DNA from 4 places in the Pseudomonas sp. FBCC-B1565 genome. Region 1 is predicted to be linked to each of the others. Evidence: predicted binding sites of a transcription regulator. Region 1 holds the regulator's gene; each other region holds the start of a gene.
The links. Region 1 encodes FliA, which starts transcription of late flagellar genes. Its sites were predicted from a motif close to CTAAAGTTTNNNNNNNNNNNGCCGNTAA; they were not measured.

Region 1 (7,269 bases):
GTCCATGCCGACGCCACGGCCGGACACGTCGGAAATCTCGGTCTTGGTCGAGAAGCCCGGGGCGAAGATCAGGTTGTAGCATTCGGTGTCGGTCAGGCGGTCGGCGGCGTCCTTGTCCATCACGCCGCGCTTGACCGCAATGTTGCGCAATATGGTCGGGTCCATGCCTTTGCCGTCGTCAGTGATCGACAGCAGGATGTGATCGCCTTCTTGCTCCGCCGCCAGGATCACCTTGCCGCCACGGGACTTGCCCGATGCTTCGCGCTCTTCCGGGGTTTCCACGCCGTGGTCGACGGCGTTGCGCACCAAGTGGACCAGCGGGTCGGCCAGGGCCTCGACCAGGTTCTTGTCGAGGTCGGTTTCTTCGCCCACCAGTTCCAGGTTGATTTCTTTCTTAAGCTGACGCGCCAGGTCGCGAACCAGGCGCGGGAAACGGCCAAAGACTTTCTTGATCGGCTGCATCCGCGTTTTCATCACGGCGGTCTGCAGGTCGGCGGTGACCACGTCGAGGTTCGACACAGCCTTTTGCATGGCTTCATCGCCGCTGCTCAGGCCCAGGCGCACCAGGCGGTTACGCACCAGTACCAGTTCGCCGACCATGTTCATGATGTCGTCCAGGCGCGCGGTATCAACCCGCACGGTGGTTTCGGCTTCACTGGCAGGCTTCTCGGCTGTCGGCGCGGCGGCGGCACGTGCCGGAGCAGGTGCGGCGGCCGGGGCCGGTGCTGGCTTGGCAGCCGGTGCAGGTTTGGCGGCCGGCGCTGGCGCAGCGGCCTTGGCGGCGACCGGTGCAGCGGTCGCCACCGCTGCGGCCGGGGCCACTTCGCTGAACTTGCCCTTGCCGTGCAACTCGTCCAGCAGGGATTCGAACTCGTGATCGGAGATCAGCCCATCGCCCGCAGGGGCGGCGCTGGCAGCAGCCGGTGCCGCAGCCGTGGCGGCGACTTCCGGCAAGGCGTCGGCCGCGAAGGTGCCCTTGCCATGCAGTTGGTCGAGCAATGCTTCGAATTCATCGTCGGTAATGTCGGTGCTGGCGCTGGCCGCCGGTGCATCCGCAGGAGCAGCAGCAGGTGCCACGGCGTCGGCCGCGAACTGGCCCTTGCCATGCAACTGGTCGAGCAGCGATTCGAACTCGGCGTCGGTGATGTCTTCGCTGGTCGGTGCGGCGACCGGGGCAGCCGGCGCTTCCGCCTCGGCCTTGACGGCACTGAGGGAGTTGAGCAGCTGTTCGAACTCGCTGTCGGTCACATCCGGCTCGGCCTCAACCACAGGCTCCGGTGCGGCTTCAACCACCGGTGCGGCCGACGTGTCGGCAGGTTCCGCCAGGCGCGCCAGGGCGGCCAGCAGTTCCGGAGTGGCCGCCGTGATCGGTGCACGGTCGCGCACCTCGCTGAACATGCCGTTGACCGCATCCAGTGCTTCGAGAATCACGTCCATCAACTCCGAATCAACGTGACGCTCACCCTTGCGCAGGATGTCGAACACGTTCTCGGCGATGTGGCAGCACTCCACCAGCTCATGGAGCTGGAGGAAGCCGGCGCCCCCTTTTACAGTGTGAAAACCGCGAAAAATTGCATTGAGCAGGTTCGCATCATCCGGTCGGCTTTCCAGCTCGACCAGTTGCTCGGACAACTGCTCTAAAATTTCGCCGGCCTCTACAAGGAAATCCTGAAGGATTTCTTCATCGGCGCCGAAGCTCATGTGGGTGCTCCTTAGAAGCCTAAACTGGATAACAGGTCATCGACATCATCTTGACCCGATACAACGTCTTCACGTTTATCGGCATGAATCTGCGGACCTTCACCCTTGGCGAGATGTTTTTGTGGATCTTTTTCCGAGAGGATCGCTTCGCGGTCATGTTCGATGCCGGCGAAACGGTCAACCTGGCCAGCCATAAGCACCAATTTGAGCAAGTTGCTTTCCACTTCGGTGACCAACTGGGTCACACGCTTGATCACCTGACCGGTGAGGTCCTGGTAATCCTGGGCCAGCAGAATGTCATTGAGGTTGCTGGAAACCGTGCGGTTTTCCTGCTCGCTGCGTGACAGGAAACCGTCAACCCGACGTGCCAACTCGCGAAACTCCTCAGCCCCCACTTCCCGGCGCATGAAGCGGCCCCAGTCGTGGCTCAGGGCCTGGGCTTCAGTGGCCATGCCGTTGACCAGAGGCGTGGCGTTTTCCACCAGGTCCATGGTGCGGTTGGCCGCCGCCTCAGTCAGCCTGACCACATAGGACAGGCGTTCGGTGGCATCGGTGATTTGCGAGATTTCTTCGGCCTGGGGCATATGCGGGTCAATCTGGAAATTGACGATCGCACTGTGCAGCTCGCGTGTGAGCTTGCCCACTTCCTGATACAGGCCGCGGTCACGGGTCTGGTTGAGCTCATGGATCAACTGCACCGCGTCGCCGAACTGGCCTTTTTCAAGGCTGTCGACCAACTGGTGAGCATGCTTTTTCAGGGTCGACTCGAAGTCTCCCTGTGACGTTTCTTTATGCTCCATAGCTCCCCCGCGATGGCATTAGCCGTGGATGCGTTCGAAGATTTTTTCGATCTTCTCTTTCAAGGCCAGTGCAGTGAATGGCTTGACCACGTAACCGTTGACCCCGGCCTGGGCGGCTTCGATGATCTGCTCACGCTTGGCTTCGGCGGTCACCATCAGCACAGGCAGGCTGCGCAGCTTTTCGTCAGCGCGCACGTGGCGCAGCAAGTCGATACCGGTCATGCCCGGCATGTTCCAGTCTGTTACCAGAAAGTCGATGCTCCCGCTGTTGAGGATCGGAATCGCCGTAATGCCGTCGTCCGCCTCGACCGTGTTTGTGAACCCAAGGTCACGCAACAGGTTTTTTATGATCCGCCGCATCGTTGAGAAGTCATCAACGATGAGGATTTTCATGTTCTTGTCCAATTCGACCTCCAAGCAGTCTTAAACGCGCCCAGCACCTGGACGCGCCATTTCAATCAACAGGCATTACACAAAAAGGACTGCCGGGGGCACCACGGGTCGAACCCGCGAAGGCCGGTTGCCCTCGCGGTATCGTCTGCAGTGTCCCCACACTGCCTGTTCAGCGCGCTCGCCACTCTCCCAAGCGCCCCCGCAAGCGGGCTGCGCACTGGCTGTGCAACTGGCTGACCCGCGATTCGCTGACACCCAGGACCTCACCGATTTCCTTGAGGTTCAGCTCTTCGTCGTAGTACAGCGCCAACACCAGCCGCTCACGCTCCGGCAAATTGGCAATCGCGTCCGCCAACGCCCCCTGGAAACGCTCATCTTCCAGGTCTCGCGATGGCTCCATATGAGCACTCGCGCCGTCCTCGTGCAGCCCTTCATGTTCGCCGTCCTGCAACAGGTCGTCGAAACTGAACAATCGGCTGCCCAAGGTATCGTTCAAAATCCCGTAGTAATCGTCGAGACTCAATTGGAGTTCGGCCGCAACTTCGTGATCTTTAGCGTCGCGACCGGTTTTTGCTTCAATTGCGCGAATTGCGTCACTGACCATGCGTGTATTGCGGTGTACCGAACGCGGCGCCCAGTCACCCTTGCGCACTTCATCGAGCATCGCGCCACGGATGCGGATGCCCGCATACGTCTCGAAACTTGCACCCTTGCTCGCGTCGTATTTGGTCGACACTTCGAGCAAGCCGATCATGCCCGCCTGGATCAGGTCTTCGACCTGGACGCTGGCGGGCAGGCGCGCCAGCAAGTGATAGGCAATGCGCTTGACCAGGGGCGCGTAGCGCTCGATCAACTCGCCCTGGCTGTCACGGGCAGACTTCTTGTACGCGTTGTAGCCGGTCGCTGTCATAGCACGGGTCCTGCGCTCGTCTGATGCACCAATCGCTCGACGAAAAACTCCAGATGCCCCCGGGGGTTGGCGGGCAATGGCCAGGTATCGACCTTCTGGGCAATAGCCTTGAACGCCAGTGCGCACTTGGAACGAGGGAACGCTTCGTAGACTGCACGCTGCTTTTGCACAGCCTTGCGCACACACTCGTCGTAGGGAACTGCGCCGACGTATTGTAAGGCGACATCGAGGAAACGATCCGTGACCTTGGTCAACTTGGCGAACAGGTTGCGCCCTTCCTGCGGGCTCTGGGCCATGTTGGCCAGGACGCGGAAGCGGTTCATGCCGTAGTCGCGGTTAAGCAGTTTGATCAGGGCGTAGGCGTCGGTGATCGAGGTGGGTTCATCGCAGACCACCAGCAACACTTCCTGCGCAGCGCGCACAAAGCTGACCACGGACTCGCCGATCCCGGCGGCGGTGTCGATCACCAGCACGTCGAGGTTGTCGCCGATGTCACTGAACGCCTGGATCAGCCCGGCATGCTGCGCCGGGCTCAGGTGCACCATGCTCTGGGTGCCGGAGGCGGCCGGCACGATGCGGATGCCCCCAGGCCCCTGCAGCAGCACATCGCGCAGCTCACAGCGGCCCTCGATCACATCGGCAAGGGTATGTTTGGGCGTCAGCCCCAGCAGAACGTCGACGTTCGCCAACCCCAGGTCAGCATCCAGCAGCATGACGCGACGGCCAAGCTCTGCCAGGGCCAGGGACAAATTCACTGACACGTTAGTTTTCCCGACGCCACCTTTGCCGCCGGTCACCGCGATCACCTGTACGGGATGCATGCTGCCCATTTTATTTCTTTACCTTGTCTTGCTTAGACGCAGGCTACATGGCTTGGCCGCGTGAATCGCTTGCAGACCATCGATGTAGATACATTTCACGGTGTTCATACCGCCCTCAACCTACCCGCTTCGCCGGGTTGTGGTAGAGGTCGGCGAACATATCGGCCATCGCTTCCTCGCTAGGCTCGTCTTGCATTTGCACGCTGACTGCACGGCTGACCAACTGATGACGGCGCGGCAGATGCAGATCATCCGGGATCCGCGGCCCGTCGGTCAGGTAGGCGACCGGCAATTCATGACTGATGGCCAGGCTCAGCACCTCGCCCAGGCTCGCGGTTTCGTCGAGCTTGGTGAGGATGCAACCGGCCAGGCCGCAGCGCTTGTAACTATGATACGCAGCGGTAAGAACCTGTTTCTGGCTGGTGGTTGCAAGCACCAGGTAATTTTTCGACTTGATGCCACGCCCGGCCAGGCTTTCCAACTGCATGCGCAATGCCGGGTCGCTGGCTTGCAGGCCGGCGGTGTCGATCAGCACCACGCGCTTGCGCAGCAGCGGGTCGAGGGCGTTGGCCAGGGACTGGCCTGGGTCGACATGGGTCACCGACACATTGAGAATGCGGCCCAGGGTCTTGAGCTGCTCCTGGGCACCGATACGGTAGCTGTCCATGCTCACCAGCGCGATATTCTGAGCGCCGTACTTGAGCACGTAACGCGCCGCCAGCTTGGCCAGGGTGGTGGTCTTGCCCATGCCGGCGGGGCCGACCATGGCGATCACACCGCCCTCTTCCAGGGGTTCGATTTCCGGGGTGACGATCATCCGCGCCAAGTGGGCCAGCAACATGCGCCAGGCCTGGCGAGGCTCTTCGATTTCGGTGGTCAGGGCCAGCAGGTCGCGGGACAACGGGCCGGACAGGCCGATGCGTTGCAGGCGACGCCACAGGTTGGCCTGTTGCGGTTTGCTGCCTTGCAATTGGTTCCAGGCCAGCGAACCCAACTGGACTTCGAGCAGCTCACGCAGGCCATTGAGTTCAAAGCGCATCGAGTCGAACACACGCTGGTCAACCGCCGCTGCCGGGGCTGGCGCAGCGGGACGCGGCGGCTCTTTGAAGGTTGGCTCAACCAATGGCTCCGCGGCGGTCAGCGGCAGGCCGGCGAACAACTGGCGATTGGTGGTGGCATCGCTGTCGCCACGCATGCTCAGTTCAGCCTGGGCCGAAACAATCCGCGAAGCGGTCTTGCGCAGCTCGTCTTCGAGCTCCATGTTCGGCACGCGCGGCGCCAAGGCCGAAGGTGTGTAATCCAGGGCAGCCGTCAGCTCGACACCGCCGGCAATACGACGGTTGCCAATAATCGCGGCGTCGGCGCCCAGCTCATCACGAACCAGTTTCATGGCCTGACGCATATCGGCGGCGAAAAAACGCTTCACTTGCATAACCCACTACCCTCAGCCGTTGGGCCCTACTGTCGCGACGATAGTCACTTGCTTGTTGTCAGGAATTTCCTGATAAGCCAAAACGTGCAAATTCGGTACTGCCAGGCGCCCAAACCGCGACAACATCGCCCGGACCGGGCCTGCCACCAGCAGGATCACCGGTTGGCCTTGCATTTCCTGGCGTTGCGCGGCGTCGATCAACGAACGCTGCAGCTTCTCGGCCATGCTTGGCTCCAGCAGAACGCCCTCTTCCTGGCCTTGTCCTGCCTTCTGAATACTATTGAGCAATATTTGTTCCAACCTGGGTTCCAAGGTGATCACAGGCAGCTCGGAGTCAAGCCCTACAATGCTTTGCACGATTGCGCGCGACAATCCGACGCGCACCGAAGCCACCAGGGCGGCAGTATCTTGACTCTTGGCGGCATTGTTGGCGATAGCCTCGGCAATGCTGCGAATATCGCGCACCGGCACCTGTTCGGCCAGCAGCGCCTGCAACACCTTGAGCAACTGCGACAGCGACAGGATGCCCGGCACCAGCTCTTCGGCGAGTTTTGGCGAGGCTTTGCCGAGCAAACCCATCAATTGCTGGACTTCTTCGTGGCCGATCAGCTCGTGGGAGTGCTTGTAGAGGATCTGGTTGAGGTGGGTAGCGACCACGGTGCTGGCGTCCACCACGGTATAACCCAGGGACTGCGCCTGGCTGCGCTGGCTGATTTCGATCCACACCGCGTCCAGGCCAAAAGCCGGATCTTTGGCGGTAATACCGTTGAGACTGCCGAACACCTGCCCCGGGTTGATCGCCAGTTCGCGGTCCGGGTAGATCTCGGCTTCGGCCAGGATCACGCCCATGAGAGTCAGGCGGTAGGCGCTGGGCGCCAGGTCCAGGTTGTCACGGATATGCACGGTGGGCATCAGGAAGCCCAGGTCCTGGGACAGCTTCTTGCGCACGCCCTTGATCCGCGCGAGCAGCTGGCCGCCCTGGTTGCGGTCCACCAGCGGAATGAGGCGGTAGCCGACTTCCAGGCCGATCATGTCGATCGGGGTCACGTCATCCCAGCCCAGCTCCTTGGTTTCCTGGGCGCGGGCCGGGGATGGCAGCAGTTCCTGCTGGCGTGCAATCTCCTGCTGGGCCTGGACCTTGACCGCATTCTGCTTTTTCCAGAACAGGTAGGCACCGCCGGCCGCCATGGCCGCCATGCTCAGGAAGGACAC
Region 2 (7,269 bases), 140 kb from region 1:
CGAAATGAGCGCGGCTGTGGACGAAGTGGCGGGCAATGCGGTGTCCAGCGCCGAGGCGTCCCAGGCCTCCGACGAGGACAGCAAGCACGGCCACTACCAGATCAGCGAAACCATCAGCTCGATCCAGAACCTGGTCGACGAAGTGCTTGGCGCCTCGAACAAGGCCGAAGGCCTGGCAGTGCAGGCCCAGGACATCAGCAAGGTGCTGGAAGTGATCCGCGGCATCGCCGGGCAGACCAACCTGCTGGCGCTCAACGCCGCCATCGAAGCGGCCCGCGCAGGCGAGGCCGGGCGGGGGTTTGCGGTGGTGGCCGATGAAGTGCGCTCCCTGGCGCAACGCACCCAGGACTCCACCGAAGAAATCGAGCAGATGATCACCGGCATCCAGCGCGGCACCCAGGATACGGTCGACGCGCTGAACAGCAGCGCCGAGCACGCGGGCCAGACCCTGCAGCGGGCCAACAGCGCCGGCAGTGCCCTGGAAAAAATCACCGCGGCCATCTCGCAGATCAGCCAGCGCAACCTGGTGATCGCCAGCGCCGCCGAGCAGCAGGCGCTGGTGGCACGCGACGTGGACCGCAGCCTGGTGAACATCCGCGACCTGTCCACCCAGACCGCCGCCGGTGCCACCCAGACCTCGGCCGCCAGCCAGGAACTGTCGCGCCTGGCGGTGGACCTGAATGCGCTGGTGACGCGGTTTGTCCTGTAATCATTAGACATGTCATGCAACACTCGCGGCCTTATTGAGGTAGGAGTGTTCCGTGAGACCTGTCGACACCTTGTACTTGCTGGGACTCGCCGCCATCTGGGGCGCGAGCTTCCTGTTCATGCGCATTATCGCGCCGGAGATCGGCACGCTGCCGACCGCATTTTTCCGCGTGTCGATCGCCGCCGCCGGGTTGCTGGTGATCCTGGCGGTGATGCGGGTGAGCTGGGACTTCCAAGGCAAGTTCAAGACTGTATTGCTGCTCGGCGTGATCAACTCCGGGATCCCGGCGACCATGTATTCAGTCGCCGCCCAGGTGCTGCCGGCGGGTTACTCGGCGATCTTCAACGCCACCACGCCGTTGATGGGTGTGCTGATCGGCGGGCTGTTTTTCAGCGAACGTCTGACCCCGTCGAAAGTCGCCGGGGTGTGCCTGGGCCTGCTGGGCGTGGGGGTACTGACCCGCGCCGGGCCGGTGGCGTTTGACCTGCAATTGCTGATGGGCGCGCTGGCGTGTTTGCTGGCGACCACCTGTTACGGCTTTGCCGGGTTCCTGGCAAGGCGCTGGCTGGATCAGCGTGGTGGCTTGGACAGCCGCCTGTCGGCCCTGGGCAGCATGCTCGGCGCTACGTTGTTCCTGTTGCCGTTCTTTGCCTACAGCGCGATCAGCCAACCGCCGGCGAGTTGGGGTGGATGGCAGGTGTGGGGGTCGTTGCTGGGGTTGGGGCTGGTGTGTACGGCGTTCGCCTACATTCTTTACTTCCGGTTGCTGACGTCCATCGGGCCGGTTAAGTCGATGACGGTGACGTTCATGATTCCACCGTTCGGAGTGCTGTGGGGGGCGTTGCTGCTGGATGAGCCGTTGTCCATGGCGCATCTGTATGGCGGGGTGTTGATTGCGGGGGCGTTGTGGTTGGTGTTGCGGCCGCGAAAATTGTAGGAGCCCGGCTTGCCAGGCTCCTACAGTGCGGTGTCAACGCTTACGGAAGACAAACACCAAACCGATGATGATCAACCCCATCCCCAACAGGCTCAACAGCGCGAGCCTATTGCCAAAGATCAGGTAATCCATCACCGCCGTCACCGCCGGCACCAGATAGAACAAACTAGTGACATTCACCAGGTTGCCCCGGGCGATCAAGCGGTACAGCAATAGCGTGGCCAGCAACGACACCACCAAGCCCATCCACAGTACCGGCAGGTAGAAGCCGCTGCTGTGTTCAAAATGAAACGTCTGGAACGGCACAAACACCGAACACAGCAACAACCCCGCCAGGTACTGCACCGGCAGCGTGCCCAAGGGGTTGTCGGTGATGCGCTTCTGCATGATCGAGCCGAAGGTCATGCTGGCCAGGGCCAGCAGCCCGAACAGCATGCCCGCCAGGGACATGCCAGAGAGGCCGATGCCTTGATACACCACCATGATCAGCCCCGCCAACCCGAGGCCCAGGCCGAACACCCGGCTGAAAGAACGCTGGCGCTCCATCAGCACCACGGTGAGGATCGGCTGTACGCCCATGATAGTTGCCATCACGCCGGGAGTGACGTTGAGGTCCAGGGCCAACAGATAGAAAATCTGATAGGCGCCCAACAACACCAACCCCGTCGCCGCCGCATACAAAAGAGGCTTGCCGGGGCGCGGCAGTTTCAACTTGAGGATCGGTATCAGCACCACCAGGCCCACGAGGGCGATGGCAAAACGGATTAACAGAAACGCAAAGGGTGACGCGTGGGCCAGCCCCCATTTGGAGAAGATCGCCCCGCTGCTCCACAGCAATACAAACAGGCTCGTCGAGGCCGCCGCGGCCACGGATTGTTTCGAAAGAACAGACATGGTTACCACCTGTCATCAGGCAAAAAAAGCCGATTCAGCAGACGCTGAAATGCATTAGGTTTTTTTCAGGCGGGCAGACGGGAACAGCAATCAGCTGATCAGCCCAAAATGCCAACACCCGGCGGTGATACGACTGCGTACACCGGCGTGCTACTGACAGGTGGGGGGTAGTGACTGATCTGCGCAGGCTGCTTGTTCGCGCACGGCACGACCACAGCGTTGACCGCTGAATCGACTACCGCTGTGCGCTGGAGAGCTGGCATGGGCTGATCTTGTGTGAAGGGATGAAGAAGCTCGGACTATAACCACCCGGTGATACGTTTTGCAATCGGCATGAATGGAGGAGTTTTCATGTGGGGCCTGCCGGACCGGTCGCTATAATGCCGCCCAGCATTTTCCAAGGAGTTCCCATGTTCGCATTGCCCTGGCTGTACCTGGCGCTTCTTTCCATCGGCTATCTGCTGGCGTTGATATACGGGCAACTGGGGGTGTTGGCAGCCGTGTCCGTCGCCCTGCTGCTGATCGCTGGCTACGCGGTACGCCAGCAACGCACGCACTGGGCGCGTTACCTGGGCCACGGGCTGTTCATCGTGTTGGCGCTGAGCCTGGCGATGCACTGGTTGCCGGGCTTCTACAACGGGAGGGGCATTGCCTCGCACCGCTTCACCGAGGATGCCGTGCCCTTCTCGATGTATTTGAACCAGGACAAACCTCTGATCGGCTTCTGGCTGTTGCTGGCCTGCCCATGGATTGTGGCACGGCGCTCGTTGCGCTTGTCGATCTGCGTGGCCGCCCTGGCATTGACCCTCACCGCCATCGCCGCCCTCGGCGGAGCGGCCTTGCTGGGCGTGATCAGTTGGGCACCGAAGTGGCCGGAACAAGCCTGGCTGTGGGTACTCAATAACCTGTTGCTGGTGACGCTGGTGGAAGAAGCCTTGTTCCGCGGTTATGTGCAGGGCGGCTTGAGCCGACGTTTCAAACACCTGCCTTACGGCGAGAACCTGGCGCTGCTGCTGGCCTCGCTGCTGTTCGGCCTGGTGCACATCGGCGCAGGCTGGCATTGGGTATTGCTGGCGAGCATCGCCGGGGTGGGTTACGGCCTGGCCTATCGTTTTGGCGGCCTGGGCGCGGCGGTGGCCACGCACTTTGGCTTGAATCTGCTTCACTTCGGGTTGTTTACCTACCCGATGCTGGCCGGTTGATCCCCTGCAGGGGAACGTGCGTACCGCCGATTGTTGCAAAAATTAAGTTAAATAAACCGCCGTTCCTGCCGATACCCCCTGAAAGCCTTGCGGATTGAACAATCATGCGTAATAACCAACCCGTTACCCAGCGCGAACGTACCTTCCCCGCTCAGCAACGGTTGATCTCCACCACAGATGCCAAAGGCGTGATCACCTACTGCAACGACGCCTTCGTCGAAATCAGTGGGTTCTCTCGCGACGAACTGGTGCGTGCCCCGCATAACCTGGTGCGTCACCCGGACGTTCCGGCGGCGGTGTTCGCGCACATGTGGTCAACGCTCAAACAAGGCTTGCCATGGATGGGCATTGTCAAGAATCGCTGCAAGACCGGTGACCATTACTGGGTTAACGCCTATGTGACGCCGGTTTTCGAAGGCAACCAGGTGGTCGGCTACGAATCGGTGCGCATCAAGCCCACCGCCGAGCAGATCCGCCGGGCCGAAGCGCTCTACCAACGCATCAACCAGGGCAAGTCGGCGATCCCCCAACGTGACAAGTGGCTACCGGTGTTGCAGGACTGGCTACCGTTTATCCTGGTGAGCCAGTTGAGTTTCATGATCGGCGCCTCACTCAACTCCCACTGGGGCTTTGCCCTGGCGGCGGGATTGTCGGTGCCGTTGGGCCTGCTCGGCCTGAGCTGGCAACAACGCGGCCTCAAGCGTTTGCTGCGTCTGGCCGAGCAGACCACCTCCGACCCGCTAATCGCGCAGATGTACACCGACAGCCGTGGCGCCCAGGCGCGTCTGGAAATGTCGATCCTGAGCCAGGAGGCGCGTCTGAAGACCTGCCTTACCCGCCTGCAGGACACTGCCGAACACCTCAACGACCAGGCCGCGCAGTCCAACACCCTGGCGCATAACAGCTCGAGCGGCCTGGAACGCCAGCGCGTCGAGACTGAGCAGGTGGCGACCGCCGTTAACCAGATGGCGGCCACCACCCAGGAAGTCGCCAGCCATGTGCAGCGCACAGCGGACGCAACCCAGGAAGCCAACCGCCTCACCGGCCGTGGCCGCGACATCGCCGGGGAAACCCGCGAGGCGATTCAGCGTCTGTCCGTAGCAGTGGGTGAGACCGGTGTGACCGTGACCCAGTTGGCCAAGGACAGCGATGAAATCGGCGGCGTGGTCGACGTGATCAAGGGCATTGCCGACCAGACCAACCTGCTGGCGCTCAACGCCGCCATTGAAGCGGCGCGTGCCGGTGAAATGGGCCGGGGTTTTGCGGTGGTTGCCGACGAAGTCCGCCAATTGGCTCAGCGCACAGCCGAGTCGACCGGGCAGATCCATGCCCTGATCGCCAAGCTGCAACAAACCGCCGCCGCTGCCGTACAGACCATGGACGCCGGGCATCGCCAGGCCGAAGAAGGCGTGGCACGGGTGATGGAGGCGGATCAGGCGCTGGTAGGGATCAGTGAGGCGGTGGCGCATATCACCGACATGACTACCCAGATCGCGGCTGCCACCGAAGAGCAAAGCTCGGTGGCCGAAGAGATCAGTCGCAACATCAGCACCATTGCGCTGTTGGCAGACCAGACCTCGGAGCAAGCGTCGAACTCGGCGCAGTTGAGTGAAGAATTGACGCATACGGCGAATACCCAGTATTCGTTGGTGGAGCGCTTCAACCGGTAGACCGTTATCGGGGCGGTGCGACGATTCGACAACCCCCCTCCCACACTTTGACTGTATTCACAAATCAAAATGTGGGAGGGGGCTTGCCCCCGATAGGGCCCTAGAGGACGCCGAGAAACCTGGCCACCTTCACCGCCGCCACCTCCAAATGCTGCTCATGACTAAACCCCGACGCCTTCAACGGCTTCAGGTCATGATCCCCCGCCACCAGCCACATCACCTCGATGCTCGGCGACAATTCATACCCCTCAACCGCCGCCCGATTACCCAGCGCATCGCGCTCGCCCTGCACAATCAAGGTTGGCGTCTTCAACCCCGCCAAATGCTCAACCCGTGGTTTCTCCGGCTTGCCCACCGCGTAGAACGGATACCCCAGGCACACCAGCCCATCGGCGCCCAGTTGATCGGCCAACAAACTGGCCATGCGCCCGCCCATGGACTTGCCACCAATGGCCAGTTTCCCAGCGACATGACGTCGCACCTCGGCATGCACCTCACGCCAGGTTTCCAGCAGTTTCGGCGCCGGGTTCGGCGGACGCTTGCCACCGTCCACACGGCGTTGGGCCATGTAGGGAAACTCGAAGCGCAACACGTTGACGCCATGCCCGGCAAGGCGCGCAGCCATGTCGTTCATGAAGGATGAGTCCATCGGTGCGCCAGCGCCGTGGGCCAGGATTAGCGTGACGGGATCGCTCGAAAGCGCCTCCACCGCGACATCCCACAACCACCCATGTTCCCGCACACACTGCGCCCATTGATCCCCGTCAATACTGGCCTTGTGCTCTTTGCCCATGCTTGCCTCGCTTTTTAGTCTGCCTATAACTCCAGCCCAAGTGCCGCATTTGCTTGGGTTGAACCGTGGATGGGGAACCATGAACACTACTTTAAGTACCGCCTATAACTACAAGGTGGTCCGCCAATTCACCATTATGACGGTGGTGTGGGGCATCGTCGGCATGGGGCTCGGGGTTTTTCTCGCGGCCCAATTGGTGTGGCCTGCACTCAACTTCGACTTGCCGTGGACCAGCTTCGGCCGCCTGCGCCCGCTGCACACCAACGCGGTGATCTTCGCCTTCGGTGGCTGCGCGCTGTTCGCCAGCTCCTTCTACTCGGTGCAGCGTACCTGCCAGACCCAATTGTTCGCGCCGAAAATCGCCGCGTTCTGCTTCTGGGGCTGGCAGTTGGTCATCCTGCTGGCAGCGATCTCCTTGCCGCTGGGCTACACCAGCTCCAAGGAATACGCCGAGCTGGAATGGCCGATCGATATTCTGATCACCATTGTCTGGGTGGCCTACGCCATTGTGTTCTTTGGCACCGTGGCCAAGCGCAACACCAAGCACATCTACGTCGGTAACTGGTTCTTCGGTGCGTTCATCATCACCGTGGCCATCCTGCATATCGTCAACAACCTGGAAATCCCGGTCAGCCTGACCAAGTCCTACTCCCTCTATGGCGGTGCGACGGATGCCATGGTGCAGTGGTGGTATGGGCATAACGCGGTAGGCTTTTTCCTCACCGCCGGTTTCCTCGGCATGATGTACTACTTCGTGCCCAAGCAGGCCGAGCGTCCGGTGTATTCCTATCGCTTGTCCATCGTGCACTTCTGGGCGCTGATCACCCTGTACATCTGGGCCGGCCCGCACCACTTGCACTACACCGCGCTGCCGGACTGGGCACAGTCCCTGGGCATGGTGATGTCCCTGGTGCTGCTGGCACCGAGCTGGGGCGGCATGATCAACGGCATGATGACCCTGTCGGGCGCCTGGCATAAGTTGCGCAGCGACCCGATCCTGCGCTTCCTGGTGGTGTCCCTGGCGTTCTACGGTATGTCGACCTTCGAAGGCCCGATGATGGCGA
Region 3 (7,269 bases), 3.3 Mb from region 1:
ATAACTTCCAGGCCGTCAAGTTTGGGAATCCCAATATCCAGTATGACAATGTCCGGCATATGCTCCCGTGCAAGTTGCAATGCATCGACACCGTTATCGGTCTCGGCAACGACCTCATAACCATGACGCTCCATTAGCATACGCACAGCAAGACGAATGACGGGATGATCATCCACGATCAGCACTTTATTCATGAGAAAGTCCAATTTCGCTGTTCGAATTATTTAGAGCAAGCACAATAGCCTAGTCGTTTCCTGGTTGGCATAGCGTTCCCCCCCGAGCAACAGCAAGCAGAGACCCACCCCACAGCGATAAAGGAATTGCCCTACAAAAAAACGCCAACTCAGATGTATCCAGTTTTATAGATCCTTTCAGACCTTTCCGGGGACTTACATATTTTGAGTGAAATATCCATGGAGTATCAGGGGTTGGGTAAACGTGCCGCACACAACTCTCAGGAAATGCCCCTTGCCTCTGTCCTACGCGCAGGAATCCGGGCAAGAAGTGTCCGACTGTTTTAGTTCCATTTAACATATTCTCTTACATCCTTAATTCCTACAGAGTGTTCCGTGTTTTATACGCCCACCTCACTTTCATGAGTGAATCTTCTGTAAGACCAGTTCCTAAGCAGGTGTAAAAAAATCATTCGCCCTACAAACTTTCAACAACAGCACCATCGAAGGCGCATTTGAAAATGCGTCTACTGAAAAACATCAACAAATGTTTAACCTTTTATAAACATTGCATCTCCACACAAAATCCATAGGCAAAAAAAATGGCCCCTGAATAAGGGGCCATTCTTAAAACCGGCTGAGACTTAGAACAACGAGCGACCTTTGTTGGCCGCAATGCGCATGCGCAGTGCGTTCAACTTGATAAAGCCTGCTGCGTCCGCCTGGTTGTAGGCGCCGCCATCTTCTTCGAAGGTAGCAATGTTGGCGTCAAACAGCGACTCATCGGACTTGCGACCAGTAACGATCACGTTGCCCTTGTACAGCTTCAGGCGCACAACGCCGTTCACGTGTACCTGGGAAGCATCGATCATCTGTTGCAGCATCAGACGCTCAGGGCTCCACCAGTAGCCGGTGTAGATCAGGCTGGCGTACTTGGGCATCAACTCGTCTTTGAGGTGAGCCACTTCGCGGTCCAGGGTGATGGACTCGATGGCCCGGTGGGCGCGCAGCATGATGGTGCCGCCAGGGGTTTCGTAGCAACCACGGGACTTCATGCCCACGTAGCGGTTCTCGACGATGTCGAGACGGCCGATACCGTGTTCGCCACCGATACGGTTCAAGGTTGCCAGCACAGTGGCCGGGGTCATTTCGACGCCGTCCAGCGCGACAATGTCGCCGTTGCGGTAGGTCAGTTCCAAGTATTGCGGCTTGTCTGGAGCGTTCTCCGGGGAGACGGTCCATTTCCACATGTCTTCTTCGTGCTCGGTCCAGGTGTCTTCCAGCACGCCGCCTTCATAGGAGATGTGCAGCAGGTTGGCATCCATCGAGTACGGGGACTTCTTCTTGCCGTGACGCTCGATCGGGATTGCGTGCTTTTCAGCGTAATCCATCAGCTTTTCACGGGACAGCAGGTCCCATTCACGCCAAGGAGCGATCACTTTCACGCCTGGCTTGAGTGCATAGGCACCCAGTTCGAATCGCACCTGGTCGTTGCCCTTGCCGGTAGCACCATGGGAAATGGCGTCGGCGCCGGTTTCGTTGGCGATTTCGATCAGGCGCTTGGCGATCAGCGGACGTGCGATGGAGGTACCCAGCAGGTACTCGCCTTCATAGACGGTGTTGGCGCGAAACATCGGGAAGACGAAATCGCGGACGAACTCTTCGCGCAGGTCGTCAATGTAGATCTCTTTCACGCCCATGGCTTGCGCCTTGGCACGTGCAGGTTCGACCTCTTCGCCCTGACCCAGGTCAGCGGTGAAGGTCACCACTTCACAGTTATAAGTATCCTGCAGCCACTTGAGGATCACCGAAGTGTCCAGGCCGCCGGAATACGCGAGAACGACCTTGTTTACGTCGGCCATGCCATCACTCCACGGGGTTGTACGGAAAGGCGTCGATTCTACCGACCAAAACCGTGAATTTACAGGGGCGCGACAGCAAATGAAGATAAAGCGACAGATTATGTCGAACGGGCGACCGATGGTCGCACCTCAGGACGTGTGCGCTGGGTTGCTCGGACCAGCAGCCTGGGGTGCTGGTTTTTCGGGAGCTGCCACGCGTTCAAGCTGGATATTCACACGACGATTGCGTGCCCGGTTGGCCGCATTGGTGTTGGGCGCAAGGGGGTAGCTTTCGCCATGGAAGCGCAGGGTGATCTGCGATTCCTGGATACCGTTGGCCTTGAAGTAGTCCATCACCGCCAAGCCGCGGCGGCGAGAGACGTCGCGATTGGTCAGGCGGTTGCCGCTGTTGTCCGAATGGCCATTCAACTCGATATGATTGACCGTCGGGTCGGCTTTCATGAACGCAAGAATCACGTCGAGTTTCTTCTTGGCGGCCGCGTCCAACTCGATACCGCCACCAGGGAATCCGACTTCGGTCTGTTTGACCTGATCGTAATTCATCGGCAACAGCTTGGCGGTGCACAGCTGGTAGTCGTTATAAGCTTTGTTGAATTTCACCGGCAACAAGCGGATTTCGGAGTAGCCGCCTTCACGGCCGTAGTGGCGGACCGTCGGGCTACGCCCTTCCAGCAGTCCGGTGAAAAGGCGCCCGGCCTGGGCCTGCGAGCTGTTGAACAACACCTCGCCACTGCCGGCACGCACGGCGCCGAGGTTGATATCGCCTCGGCCTGGCTGCCAAGGGGCGGCGGCGGCCAACAAGGTGGCCGAGCCTGCGCCCAGCGAACCGTTATAGGCTTTCAGACGAAATGTTGCCTGCTCACCCGCCCGGCGCACGAACTCACCCGAGCCGAAGTCTGTGATCGGTTGGGTCAGACGGCACTCGAACTGGTCGCCTTCCACCTTCCACTCGATATTCTCCAGACGTGTCTGGTACGTGAGGGCCATCGCGGGCAGGCTGGCGAACACACTGAGCAGGGCTAGATAATGCTGGCGCACGGGAGGCTCCACTGGTTTCTACAACACTTCAAAGCGTCATACATCGATAAGGCATACAAAAGGCTATCGGTTGCATCCTGCAAAACTTGATAGCGAGTGCCTGATAGAGTCTTTTCCGGTAGCATTCCCCCCAGATTGACCCGCCTGGAATCCCCAATGTCCGACCGCCTGACCCTGCTGCGTCCCGACGACTGGCATATTCATCTTCGCGATGGTGCTGCGTTACCCCACACCGTGGCCGATGTAGCGCGCACGTTTGGCCGCGCCATCATCATGCCTAACCTGGTTCCTCCGGTGCGTAACGCCGAGCAAGCCGATGCCTACCGCCAGCGTATCCTCGCTGCACGGCCGGCCGGCAGCCGGTTCGAACCGCTGATGGTGCTGTACCTTACCGACCGCACCCAGCCCGAAGAAATTCGTGAGGCCAAGGCCAGTGGGTTTGTGCACGCTGCCAAACTGTACCCGGCCGGTGCGACCACCAACTCCGATTCCGGCGTGACCAGTATCGATAAGATCCTGCCGGCCATCGAAGCCATGGCCGACGTCGGCATGCCGCTGCTGATCCACGGTGAAGTCACTCGTGGCGATGTGGACGTGTTCGATCGCGAGAAGATCTTCATCGACGAACACATGCGTCGCGTGGTGGAGCTGTTCCCGACCCTCAAGGTCGTGTTCGAGCACATCACCACTGCCGATGCCGTGCAGTTCGTCACCGAAGCCTCGGCCAACGTTGCTGCGACCATCACCGCGCATCACCTGCTGTACAACCGCAACCACATGCTGGTGGGCGGGATTCGGCCGCACTTCTATTGCTTGCCGATCCTCAAGCGCAACACCCACCAGGTAGCCTTGCTGGATGCGGCGACCAGCGGCAATCCGAAGTTTTTCCTCGGCACCGACTCCGCGCCTCACGCCCAGCACGCCAAAGAAGCCGCGTGCGGTTGTGCCGGCTGCTACACCGCCTATGCCGCCATCGAGCTGTACGCTGAAGCGTTCGAACAGCGCAACGCCCTGGACAAGCTCGAAGGGTTCGCCAGCCTCAATGGCCCGCGTTTCTACGGCCTGCCCGCGAATACCGATCGCATTACCCTGGTTCGTGAAGACTGGACCGCCCCTGCCAGCCTGCCGTTTGGCGAGCTGACTGTCATCCCGCTGCGCGCCGGTGAAACACTGCGCTGGCGCCTGCTGGAGGAAAGCAAGTGAGTGAAGACCATTACGATGACGAACACGAGCACAGCGGTGGCGGATCCCGTCATCCGATGGCCGAGCGGTTCCGCGGCTATCTGCCGGTTGTCATCGACGTAGAAACCGGTGGTTTCAACTGCGCCACCGATGCGCTGCTGGAAATCGCCGCGACGACTATCGGCATGGACGAACAGGGTTTTGTGTTCCCGGAACACACCCACTTCTTCCGCGTCGAGCCGTTCGAAGGCGCCAATATCGAAGCGGCTGCCTTGGAGTTCACCGGGATCAAGCTCGATCACCCATTGCGCATGGCAGTAAGTGAAGAAGCGGCACTGACCGATATCTTCCGTGGCGTGCGCAAGGCATTGAAGGCCAATGGCTGCAAACGCGCGATCCTGGTCGGCCACAACAGCAGCTTTGACCTGGGCTTCCTGAATGCCGCCGTGGCGCGGTTGGACATGAAGCGCAACCCGTTTCACCCGTTCTCCAGCTTTGACACCGCGACCCTCGCCGGGCTGGCGTATGGCCAGACGGTGTTGGCGAAAGCCTGTCAGGCGGCCGGTATCGACTTTGACGGTCGTGAGGCTCACTCGGCCCGCTACGACACCGAGAAGACCGCCGAGCTGTTCTGCGGCATCGTCAACCGCTGGAAGCAGATGGGCGGCTGGGAAGACTTCAACGACTGAAGTGGAATCCCGCGCATAAAAAAACCGGCCTTCTCAGGCCGGTTTTTTTTGCCGCAAACGTGGCTTACAGCTTGCCAGCGTTCTCGGTCAGGTAAGCCGCAACACCTTCCGGCGAAGCGTTCATGCCTTTATCGCCTTTTTTCCAGTTGGCAGGGCAGACTTCGCCGTGCTCTTCGTGGAATTGCAGGGCGTCGACCAGACGGATCAGCTCTTCCATGTTACGCCCCAGTGGCAGGTCGTTGATGATCTGGGAGCGAACCACGCCTTTGTCGTCGATCAGGAACGCGCCACGGAAGGCCACGCCGCCTTCGGACTCAACGTCGTAGGCCTTGGCGATGTCGTGCTTCATGTCGGCAGCCATGGTGTATTTGACTTTGCCGATGCCGCCATCATTGATGGCGGTGTTGCGCCAGGCGTTGTGAGTGAAATGGGAGTCGATGGAAACGGCTACCACTTCAACATTACGCGCCTTGAAATCGTCCATGCGGTGGTCCAGAGCGATCAGCTCCGAAGGGCAGACGAAGGTGAAGTCCAGCGGGTAGAAGAACACCAGGCCGTATTTGCCTTTGATGGCTTCAGACAGTTTGAAGCTGTCTACGATTTCGCCATTGCCGAGGACGGCAGGTACGTCGAAATCCGGGGCTTGTTTGCCGACGAGTACGCTCATTGGTTATCTCCTGATGTGAGGGTGACGATTGAAGTAAAAGGACCGGCCCTGAGTCTGCCGTTGATAAGCGACAGCCCCGTGACGCAGTCACGCTTCGTGAAGACCGACCATCATACACTGAAAAAACCGTTCGTCAGTGCGGGCACGGTACCAGCGAATACCCTACGATTCTACTTTGACAATCATTCTCGTTAACATTAAGATCCACCGCACTTAAGCCTTAAACCCGCGACGGTTCTCCCTTATGTATGTGTGCCTCTGTACTGGCGTCACCGACGGACAAATCCGCGAAGCAATCTACGAAGGTTGCTGCAGCTACAAGGAAGTGCGTGAAACCACCGGCGTTGCCAGCCAGTGTGGCAAATGTGCTTGCCTGGCCAAGCAAGTGGTACGGGAAACCCTGACGCAACTGCAGACCGCCCAGGCCGCGCTGCCTTATTCAGCAGAATTTACACACGCCTGATTGAGCGTGTTTTAAAGAACCGGACTTAGTGTCCGGTTTTTTTATGCCCGCAATTCAATTAGTTAGCGTCAAGACGCGGAACACAAACATTCTTATTCCGATTAATTTTCATTTATTATTCAATAACTTAGGTTTGACACTAGAGATTTCGCCGCTCAAACTCCGCCTTATACACAGCTATTACAGGGCAGGACCCCAGTCATGAAAGGCGACATCTCAGTCATCCAGCAACTCAATAAAATCCTTGCCAATGAACTGGTCGCGATCAATCAGTACTTTCTGCATGCACGCATGTATGACGATTGGGGCCTGGAAAAGCTGGGCAAGCGCGAATACAAAGAATCGATCAAAGCCATGAAGGACGCGGACGCGCTGATCAAGCGCATCCTGTTCCTGGAAGGCCTGCCGAACGTGCAGGACCTGGGCAAGCTGAACATCGGCGAGCACACCCAGGAAATGATAAGCAGCGACCTGGGTTTCGAGCGCAAGAGCCACAGCGACCTCAAGGCCGCCATTGCTCACTGTGAAACCAAAGGTGACTTCGGCAGCCGCGAACTGCTGGAAGACATCCTGGAAGACCAGGAAGAGCACATCGACTGGCTGGAAACCCAACTGGGCCTGATCGACAAGGTCAGCCTGGAAAACTACCTGCAGTCGCAAATGGGCGAAGAATAAGCCCGCAGCTCGCAGGAACAAAAAAGCCCCGCTCTCTCACGAGAAGCGGGGCTTTTTATTGCAAGCGAATCACGCGTCGGTCTTGGCCGCCGCATTTGCCGCTGCTTCTTTGATCAGCGTTTCCAACGAACCATCAGCCGCCATCTCGACGATGATGTCGCTGCCGCCGACCAGCTCACCGGCTACCCACAGTTGTGGGAAGGTAGGCCAGTTGGCGTACTTCGGCAGGTTGGCGCGGATTTCCGGGTTTTGCAGGATATCCACGTAAGCGAATTTCTCGCCGCACGCCATGATGGCCTGGGAAGCTTTCGCGGAGAAACCGCACTGAGGAGCGTTAGGCGCGCCCTTCATGTAAAGCAGAATGGTGTTGTTGGCAATCTGCTCTTTGATCGTTTCGATGATATCCATGGAACACCTCGGCTGGAACTTTGCGACTCACAGGTCGGCACGGTGGCGCATTGTAACGCAAAATTCCCGCGCGGTGCTCAGGCGGCTGCTACCTGCACCGGAACGCCATTGA
Region 4 (7,269 bases), 330 kb from region 1:
GCCGGGCCCGGACGAGCATCCTCATGACTTGAGCAGGGCGCGCCCCTGAATACAAAAACGGGCAGATCCCATCAGGGTCTGCCCGTTTTTTTGCCGCGATCTTTGAGTTTAAAAATCGTCGTCTTTATCGAAACGTCGTGCTTCGCGTTGTAACTGGTAGACAAAGCGCTCGACCTGACGCTGCACCAGACCACTCATGTTGTGGAAGCGCACGCCGGCAAACGTGGTGTTGATCTTCTCTTCAAAGTGCAGGTAACGCAGTTCAACCGAGGTGGTCATGCTGCCGAAGGGCAGGGCGGCGATAAAGCGGTCGTAGACCTGGCCTAACTGCAGACGCTCGGAGATGTCTCCCTCAAAGCGCAATTTGCAACCTGTGGCGGAAATATCCAGCAGCTTGCCGCTGATCGGGGCCTTGAGCTTCTCGCCACCCAATTCGATGTTCACCAGTTGCGCCAGCTTCAGGGCAGCGCGAAAGGCATTGCGACGCTGGTGGTAGACCACTTCGTCGGGCAGGCTGCCGGTGTAGATGCGGTGGCCGTCCTTCTCGCTGATGCTCAGGTTGCCGTTGCTTTCCCAGGCAACGCGTACGCCGTCGTGGAAACCTTCGATACGGAAGGGTTCGCCATTTTCGAGGTAGCGTTCACCGTCGCGGGGGATCATTTCATCCAGGGCCAGGGTGCCGTTGTCCCGGCTGACGTCCACCAGGTAGCTCTGGAAGCGCTGGCTGCGTTCGTGGAAGGTAATGATCAGCGGGTCATGGCTATCTTGCAGCATGCGCAAGGTACTGGCGATTTCCAGAGGCGTGGTGAGGACCTTGGGTGGCTGCGGGGCATCTTCCGCATTAAGGGCGTTGAACACGGTTCTTCCATCTCCAGACAAAATACGACTACACGCAAGAGCGGGCATTCTGCCAGTATGTGGCGCGCCTTGGATAGGCCGCGCTGTAAACCGGCGTCAGGCTTGGCTGCGGGTGCTTGGCTTGACCAGGCGCGAGGTGGAACCCTGAGCGTTGTAAAGCGCTGGAGGCTCTCCGCCGTGAAGTATACGCAACTGGTTGGCGGTCGTGGCTTGCTGAAGCTGGATCGACTGACCGTTGAGTTGGTTGGCTTCCTGGCACTGGGTGAGCAATAGGTTGAGTTCTTTGCTCTGGGCCAGTAGTTGATCGCCGACCGAGGAGTGGCTGGCCAGCTGCGCGAGGCCATCATGGTCGGCGGGCAGGCCCAGGCTGACGAGGATCTCGCTGCGTTTTTTGCCGTGCTGTTCCAGCAGGACAATCAGCGATTGCTTGCGCGCCAGAATTTCTTCCAGCAGGGGCATGTCCCGGCCGTAAAGGGCCAGGGATTCTTCCCTGAGCAGCTCGAGCAGCAATTGCGTCGGTGCTAGATCATCAATGATCAGTTGAAGCAGGGTTTCGTCGTGATGCATGGCTGGCCTTGGGGTTTAAGCGTCCAAAAGCCCGGCGCAGGCCTTTGCCTAGCGCTCGGCTTCGAAATTAAGCAGCTTGCTGGCTACACGGTTGCTGTCGACTTTATAGCTGCCATCGGCGATTGCCTGTTTCAATTCGGCCACACGGGCTTTATTGACCACCGGTTGATCGCGCAGCGAGTCAGTGACCTTCTGCAACTGTTGAGCCTCATTGCTCAGGTGTACGGATTCCCCGCTCTGGCTGGCGCTGGCCTGTTCTGCCTTGGCGGGCAGTGGCTGAGCCTTGGCTTCTACGCTGTCCTTGGTGCCGACAGTGCGCGTAGGAGCCGACGTTGTCGGGGTGCTATTTAAACGGCTGAAATCGATGACCATGATCAAAAAACCTCTGGGTATTTGGACGCTTGCCATGTTTTCGGCCATATCCGGACAAACTTTAGGCTCGAATGACAATAAACTGCACCGGCCGGCATCCAACCGACAGTGTAGGAAAAGCTGGCGTCTGATACCAGTGGTCTATAAAGCCACCTCCACTTGGCCGGGGGCCGTGACTCGCGCCTTGATCACACGGTTGGAGTTGAGATTCTTCACGCGGATCTGTTCGCTCATGCCGCCGTTGGACAAGGCTTCCCCCGGCATTTTGACCTGCAGCGCGCCACTGCTGGCGGAAATCACTACCTGGTCACCTTTGCGAATCACCTCGGCCTGCTCCAGGTGCACCAGGGTGATGACCTGATCGGTGACCACTGGTCGGGTCAGTTTCTGCCCGACGGCCTGGTCGAGGGAGGTCAAGTAGCCCTGGCTGATCATGCTGATGTCGCGTTCGCGCAGCACCACGTCCTCAAAACCGATAATGCCCGTGCGTTTAAGTGGGCGGGCAACCACCACTACATCGCGGAACAATTTGACCTGGGCGGGCACGAACACCGTCCAGGGCGAGGCGCCGTCGCAGCGCACCCTCACCGTTACGCGACCGATGGGTTGGGCGGGGCTTTCCAGGGTGGCTGTCAATTCCTTGTCGCACATGGGCATGCGCAGGCGCGGGTCCAACTGGTTGACCTGGATTTCATAACGCCCCGGCGTCTGGGTGGTCGCCAGATAATCTTCTACAGTGAACTCAAGAAAGCCCTGGGTGACGCCGATAAGTAGATCAGGCAAGGTGACGTTATCTGCGCGGGCCGTGGCGCCCAGGCCCAAGGCAAGCAGTGCCAGCGGTGCGCACAGCAGTCTGCAATACCGTTTCAGGTGGAGGCGTCGGGAAACTGTCGTTTTAATATCCATGACCAATAAATAGCAAAGCTCGTGCCGTTTAGTGTTGGGTGCGCGTCACTGCCCTTATAGGTATGGCCGAAGGTTTTAGCGTGGGAGTCAAGGCATGGCAGGAGTAATGGATTCAGTAAACCAGCGCACACAGCTGGTGGGGCAGAATCGCCTGGAGTTGTTGCTTTTTCGCCTGGATGGCAAGCAGCTGTATGGCATCAACGTGTTCAAGGTGCGGGAAGTGTTGCAATGCCCCAAGCTGACGATCATGCCCAAGTCCAGCCCGGTAGTGTGTGGCGTTGCCAACATCCGTGGCGCGACGATCCCGATTCTTGATCTGGCCCTGGCCACCGGTTCCGCCGGTTTGCAGGACCGCGAAAGCCCGTTCGTGATCATTACCGAGTACAACACCAAGACCCAGGGTTTCCTGGTGCGTTCGGTGGAGCGCATCGTCAACATGAACTGGGAAGAGATCCATCCGCCGCCCAAGGGCACGGGGCGCGATCATTACCTCACGGCGGTGACGCGGGTCGACAACCAGTTGGTGGAAATCATCGACGTCGAGAAAATCCTCGCCGAAGTGGCGCCTACCTCCGAGTCGATCTCGGTGGGTGTGGTGGACGCCGAAACCGCGCACAAGGCAGTCTCACTGCGCGTGCTCACGGTGGACGACTCGTCCGTGGCGCGCAAGCAGGTGACCCGTTGCCTGCAAACCGTCGGCGTTGAAGTGGTCGCCCTCAATGATGGGCGCCAGGCGCTGGACTACCTGCGCAAGCTGGTGGATGACGGCAAGAAGCCGGAAGAAGAATTCTTGATGATGATTTCCGACATCGAGATGCCGGAAATGGACGGCTATACCCTCACGGCCGAGATCCGCAACGATCCACGCATGCAAAAATTGCATATCATCCTGCATACTTCGTTGTCGGGTGTATTCAACCAGGCGATGGTCAAGAAGGTCGGTGCCGATGACTTTTTGGCCAAATTCCGTCCTGATGACCTGGCATCCCGGGTTGTCGACCGGATCAAGGCGGCAGATCACAGCTAAGGTGTTTCCCTTGGCGGTCATACGATTTTAGAGGCGGTATCAGTGTCTACAGGTAATTTGGATTTTGAACAGTTCCGGGTCTTCCTGGAAAAAGCCTGTGGCATATTGCTCGGTGAAAACAAGCAGTACCTGGTATCCAGCCGTCTCAACAAACTGATGGAGCAGCAGGGCATCAAGTCGTTGGGTGAGTTGGTGCAGCGCATCCAGGGCCAGCCGCGCAGCGGGCTCAAGGAAATGGTGGTCGATGCCATGACCACCAACGAAACCCTGTGGTTTCGCGACACCTACCCGTTTGAAGTGCTCAAGAGCAAAGTGCTGCCGGAGGCCATCAAGGCCAGCCCGGGCCAGCGCCTGCGCATCTGGTCGGCGGCCTGCTCCTCGGGGCAGGAACCGTACTCGATTTCGATGTCCATCGATGAGTTCGAGCGGACCAACATGGGCCAGTTGAAGGCGGGGGCGCAAATTGTGGCCACCGATCTGTCCGGCACCATGCTCACCAACTGCAAGACCGGTGAGTACGACAGCCTGGCCCTGGGGCGTGGTCTGTCCCAGGAGCGCCTGCAGCGTTACTTCGACCCGAAAGGGGCAGGACGCTGGGCGGTCAAGGCGCCGATCAAGAACCGCGTGGAATTCCGCTCCTTCAACCTGCTCGACAGCTACGCCAGCCTGGGCAAGTTCGACATGGTGTTCTGCCGCAACGTGCTGATCTACTTCTCGGCCGAAGTGAAGAAAGACATCCTGTTGCGCATCCACGGCACGCTCAAGCGCGGTGGTTATCTGTTCCTTGGCGCTTCTGAGGCGCTGAACGGTCTGCCGGACCATTTCCAGATGGTGCAGTGCAGCCCGGGGATCATCTACCAGGCTAAATAAGGCTGTGCGGTAAAAAATGTGGGAGGGGGCTTGCTCCCGATGGCGGTGTGTCAGTGATCGATGTATCAACTGAACCACTGCCATCGGGAGCAAGCCCCCTCCCACATTTGGTTTGCGGCAAACCGCAATAAAGCGGCAACCCTCATTGCCGCTTTACTGGCGCGACGCGGAAACCGCTTGCCGCTTTTCCGGCATTGCCGCCGGCAACCCCTTACCAAAACCCTTGATATACGGGCTTGCGCCAGATTGGCATGCACCTTGCTATAACCCTGTTAACGAAAAGCAGGTCAGCCCTTGAAGGTTTCCGCCATGAGCATCAGCTTCGATAAAGCGCTCGGTATCCACGAACAAGCCCTGGGCTTCCGCGCCCAGCGTGCCGAAGTCCTGGCCAACAACATTGCCAACGCCGACACCCCGAACTACAAGGCTCGGGACCTGGACTTCTCCGCCGTGCTCGCCGCACAGCAGGACAAGACCAAGAACGGCACCTTCGCCTTGAACATGACCAACAGCCGTCATATCGAAGCGCAAGGCCTGAGCAATGGTGACGAGTCGTTGCTGTATCGCACGCCGATGCAACCGTCGATCGACCAGAACACCGTCGACGCCCAACTGGAGCAATCGGCCTACGCCGAGAACTCGGTGAACTTCCAGGCCAGCTTTACCCTGCTCAACAGCAAATTCAAAGGGCTGATGTCAGCCCTGCGTGGAGAGTAAGCCATGTCCCTGTCCAGTGTTTTCAATATTGCCGGCAGTGGCATGAGCGCGCAGACCACGCGCTTGAACACCGTCGCCAGTAACATCGCCAACGCCGAGACCGTGTCTTCGAGCATTGACCAGACCTACCGTGCCCGTCACCCGGTGTTCGCCACCATGTTCCAGGCAGGCCAGAACGGCGGCAGCGATTCGCTGTTCCAGGACCAGGGGGCCGCCGGCTCCGGCGTGCAGGTACTCGGTGTGGTCGAAGACCAGAGCAACCTTGAAGCGCGCTACGAACCCAACCATCCCGCTGCGAACGAAAAGGGTTATGTCTACTACCCCAACGTCAATGTGGTCGAGGAAATGGCTGACATGATTTCCGCCAGCCGCTCGTTCCAGACCAACGCGGAAATGATGAACACCGCCAAAACCATGATGCAGAAGGTCCTGACCCTGGGTCAGTGATAAGGGGCGCCAAACAATGGCCATCGTTGATACGTCAAACAACACGCCGGTCCAGGACCTGTTCAACTCCAAGGTCAAGAACGCCCAGGACAACAGCAGCGTCAGCGACGCCGCCAATAAGGCGACGGGCAAGCAGGCGTTGGGCAAGGATGCGTTCCTGCAACTGCTGGTGACCCAGCTGAAAAACCAGAACCCGCTGTCGCCGCAAGACAACGGCGCGTTCGTGGCGCAACTGGCGCAGTTCAGCAGCCTGGAAGGCATCAACACCCTGAACGACTCGGTGAATGCGATCTCCACCAACTTCAGTTCGTCTCAGGCGTTGCAGGCCTCGTCGCTGGTCGGGCGCTCGATCATCATCCAGACCGACAAGGCCATGGTTGATACGAGCAAGAGCATGACCGGTTCGGTGGCGGTGACCTCGGCGGTGGGCAACGTCTCCGTCAAGATCACCGACAAAGACGGCAACGTGGTGCGCACCATCGACATGGGGGCCCAGAGCGCCGGCACCCAGAACTTCATCTGGGATGGCAAGAACGACAAGGGCGAGGTTGCCCCGGCGGGTACCTACACCTTCAACGCCACCACCAAGAACGACAAGGGCGACTCCGTTGCCCTGGCCACTTCGCTGCCCGCGACGGTAACGAGCGTGACCCTGAGCAAGACCGGCGGCGAAATGCTGCTGAACCTGGCGGGCGGCATGGGCAGCGTCAAGCTGTCGCAAATTCAGACTATCGGTACATAGAGCCGGCTAAATACGGCAGAGGGAGAGAAACATGTCTTTTAACATCGGCCTTAGCGGCCTCTATGCGGCCAACAAACAACTGGACGTGACCGGCAACAACATCGCCAACGTCGCGACCACTGGCTTCAAGTCGTCCCGTGCGGAATTCGCCGACATCTACGCCGCGTCCAAGCTGGGCACCGGCCAGAACAGCATCGGCAACGGTGTGAACCTGGCGGCCGTGTCGCAGCAGTTCACCCAAGGTGACGTCAACGGCAGCGGCGGGATCCTGGACATGGCGATCCAGGGTGGCGGCTTCTTCGTGCAGAAGGGCAGTGACGGTTCGCTGGAGTACACCCGCAGCGGTGCCTTCCGTGCCGACAAAGACGGCTACATCACCAACAACACCGGCACTTCGCGCCTGCAAGGCTACGCGGCAGATGCCGATGGCAAGATCATCAAGGGCGGCCTGACCGACCTGCAACTGAACCTGTCGAACCTGCCGCCCAAGGCCTCCACCAAAGTGGATTCCACCAGTAACCTGAACTCCTCGGAGCCGGTGATCGACCAGGTGGCCAAGCCGTTCAACCCGAACGACACCAGCACCTTTACCACCCAGTACAGCACCACCTTGTACGACTCCCAGGGCAACGCGCACCCGATGGTGCAGTACCTGGTGAAAACCGACGGCAATAAGTGGAATGCCTATACCCTGATCGATGGTCGCAACCCTAATGGTTCGGCGCCAACCGGCACCCCATCGACCCCACCTGTGCCATCGACC

Region 2: the regulator FliA is predicted to act here: its motif matches at 3,790-3,817, upstream of NL123_RS08200 (methyl-accepting chemotaxis protein).
Region 3: the regulator FliA is predicted to act here: its motif matches at 3,137-3,164, upstream of NL123_RS24555 (flagellar protein MotY).
Region 4: the regulator FliA is predicted to act here: its motif matches at 1,835-1,862, upstream of flgM (flagellar biosynthesis anti-sigma factor FlgM).

Annotation. Positions count from the first base shown of each region.
Region 1 is NZ_CP101438.1:1,854,930-1,862,198, reverse strand. It holds gene NL123_RS08895 (chemotaxis protein CheA) at 1-1,701, opposite strand, end outside; gene NL123_RS08890 (protein phosphatase CheZ) at 1,713-2,501, opposite strand; gene NL123_RS08885 (chemotaxis response regulator CheY) at 2,520-2,894, opposite strand; gene fliA (RNA polymerase sigma factor FliA) at 3,064-3,804, opposite strand; gene fleN (flagellar synthesis regulator FleN) at 3,801-4,634, opposite strand; gene flhF (flagellar biosynthesis GTPase FlhF) at 4,741-6,057, opposite strand; gene flhA (flagellar biosynthesis protein FlhA) at 6,070-7,269, opposite strand, start outside.
Region 2 is NZ_CP101438.1:1,710,895-1,718,163, reverse strand. It holds gene NL123_RS08220 (methyl-accepting chemotaxis protein) at 1-709, shown strand, start outside; gene NL123_RS08215 (DMT family transporter) at 762-1,646, shown strand; gene NL123_RS08210 (DMT family transporter) at 1,680-2,540, opposite strand; gene NL123_RS08205 (CPBP family glutamic-type intramembrane protease) at 2,951-3,742, shown strand; gene NL123_RS08200 (methyl-accepting chemotaxis protein) at 3,847-5,412, shown strand; gene NL123_RS08195 (alpha/beta family hydrolase) at 5,513-6,205, opposite strand; gene ccoN (cytochrome-c oxidase, cbb3-type subunit I) at 6,285-7,269, shown strand, end outside.
Region 3 is NZ_CP101438.1:5,292,342-5,299,610, forward strand. It holds gene NL123_RS24545 (response regulator transcription factor) at 1-194, opposite strand, end outside; gene NL123_RS24550 (argininosuccinate synthase) at 818-2,035, opposite strand; gene NL123_RS24555 (flagellar protein MotY) at 2,165-3,073, opposite strand; gene pyrC (dihydroorotase) at 3,230-4,276, shown strand; gene rnt (ribonuclease T) at 4,273-4,944, shown strand; gene NL123_RS24570 (peroxiredoxin) at 5,009-5,611, opposite strand; gene NL123_RS24575 (bacterioferritin-associated ferredoxin) at 5,856-6,074, shown strand; gene bfr (bacterioferritin) at 6,276-6,749, shown strand; gene grxD (Grx4 family monothiol glutaredoxin) at 6,819-7,157, opposite strand; gene NL123_RS24590 (molybdopterin oxidoreductase family protein) at 7,235-7,269, opposite strand, start outside.
Region 4 is NZ_CP101438.1:1,523,442-1,530,710, forward strand. It holds gene NL123_RS07275 (MFS transporter) at 1-49, shown strand, start outside; gene NL123_RS07280 (flagellar brake protein) at 109-858, opposite strand; gene NL123_RS07285 (flagella synthesis protein FlgN) at 955-1,425, opposite strand; gene flgM (flagellar biosynthesis anti-sigma factor FlgM) at 1,474-1,797, opposite strand; gene flgA (flagellar basal body P-ring formation chaperone FlgA) at 1,939-2,703, opposite strand; gene NL123_RS07300 (chemotaxis protein CheV) at 2,798-3,730, shown strand; gene cheR (protein-glutamate O-methyltransferase CheR) at 3,773-4,600, shown strand; gene flgB (flagellar basal body rod protein FlgB) at 4,910-5,317, shown strand; gene flgC (flagellar basal body rod protein FlgC) at 5,321-5,764, shown strand; gene flgD (flagellar hook assembly protein FlgD) at 5,781-6,506, shown strand; gene flgE (flagellar hook protein FlgE) at 6,538-7,269, shown strand, end outside.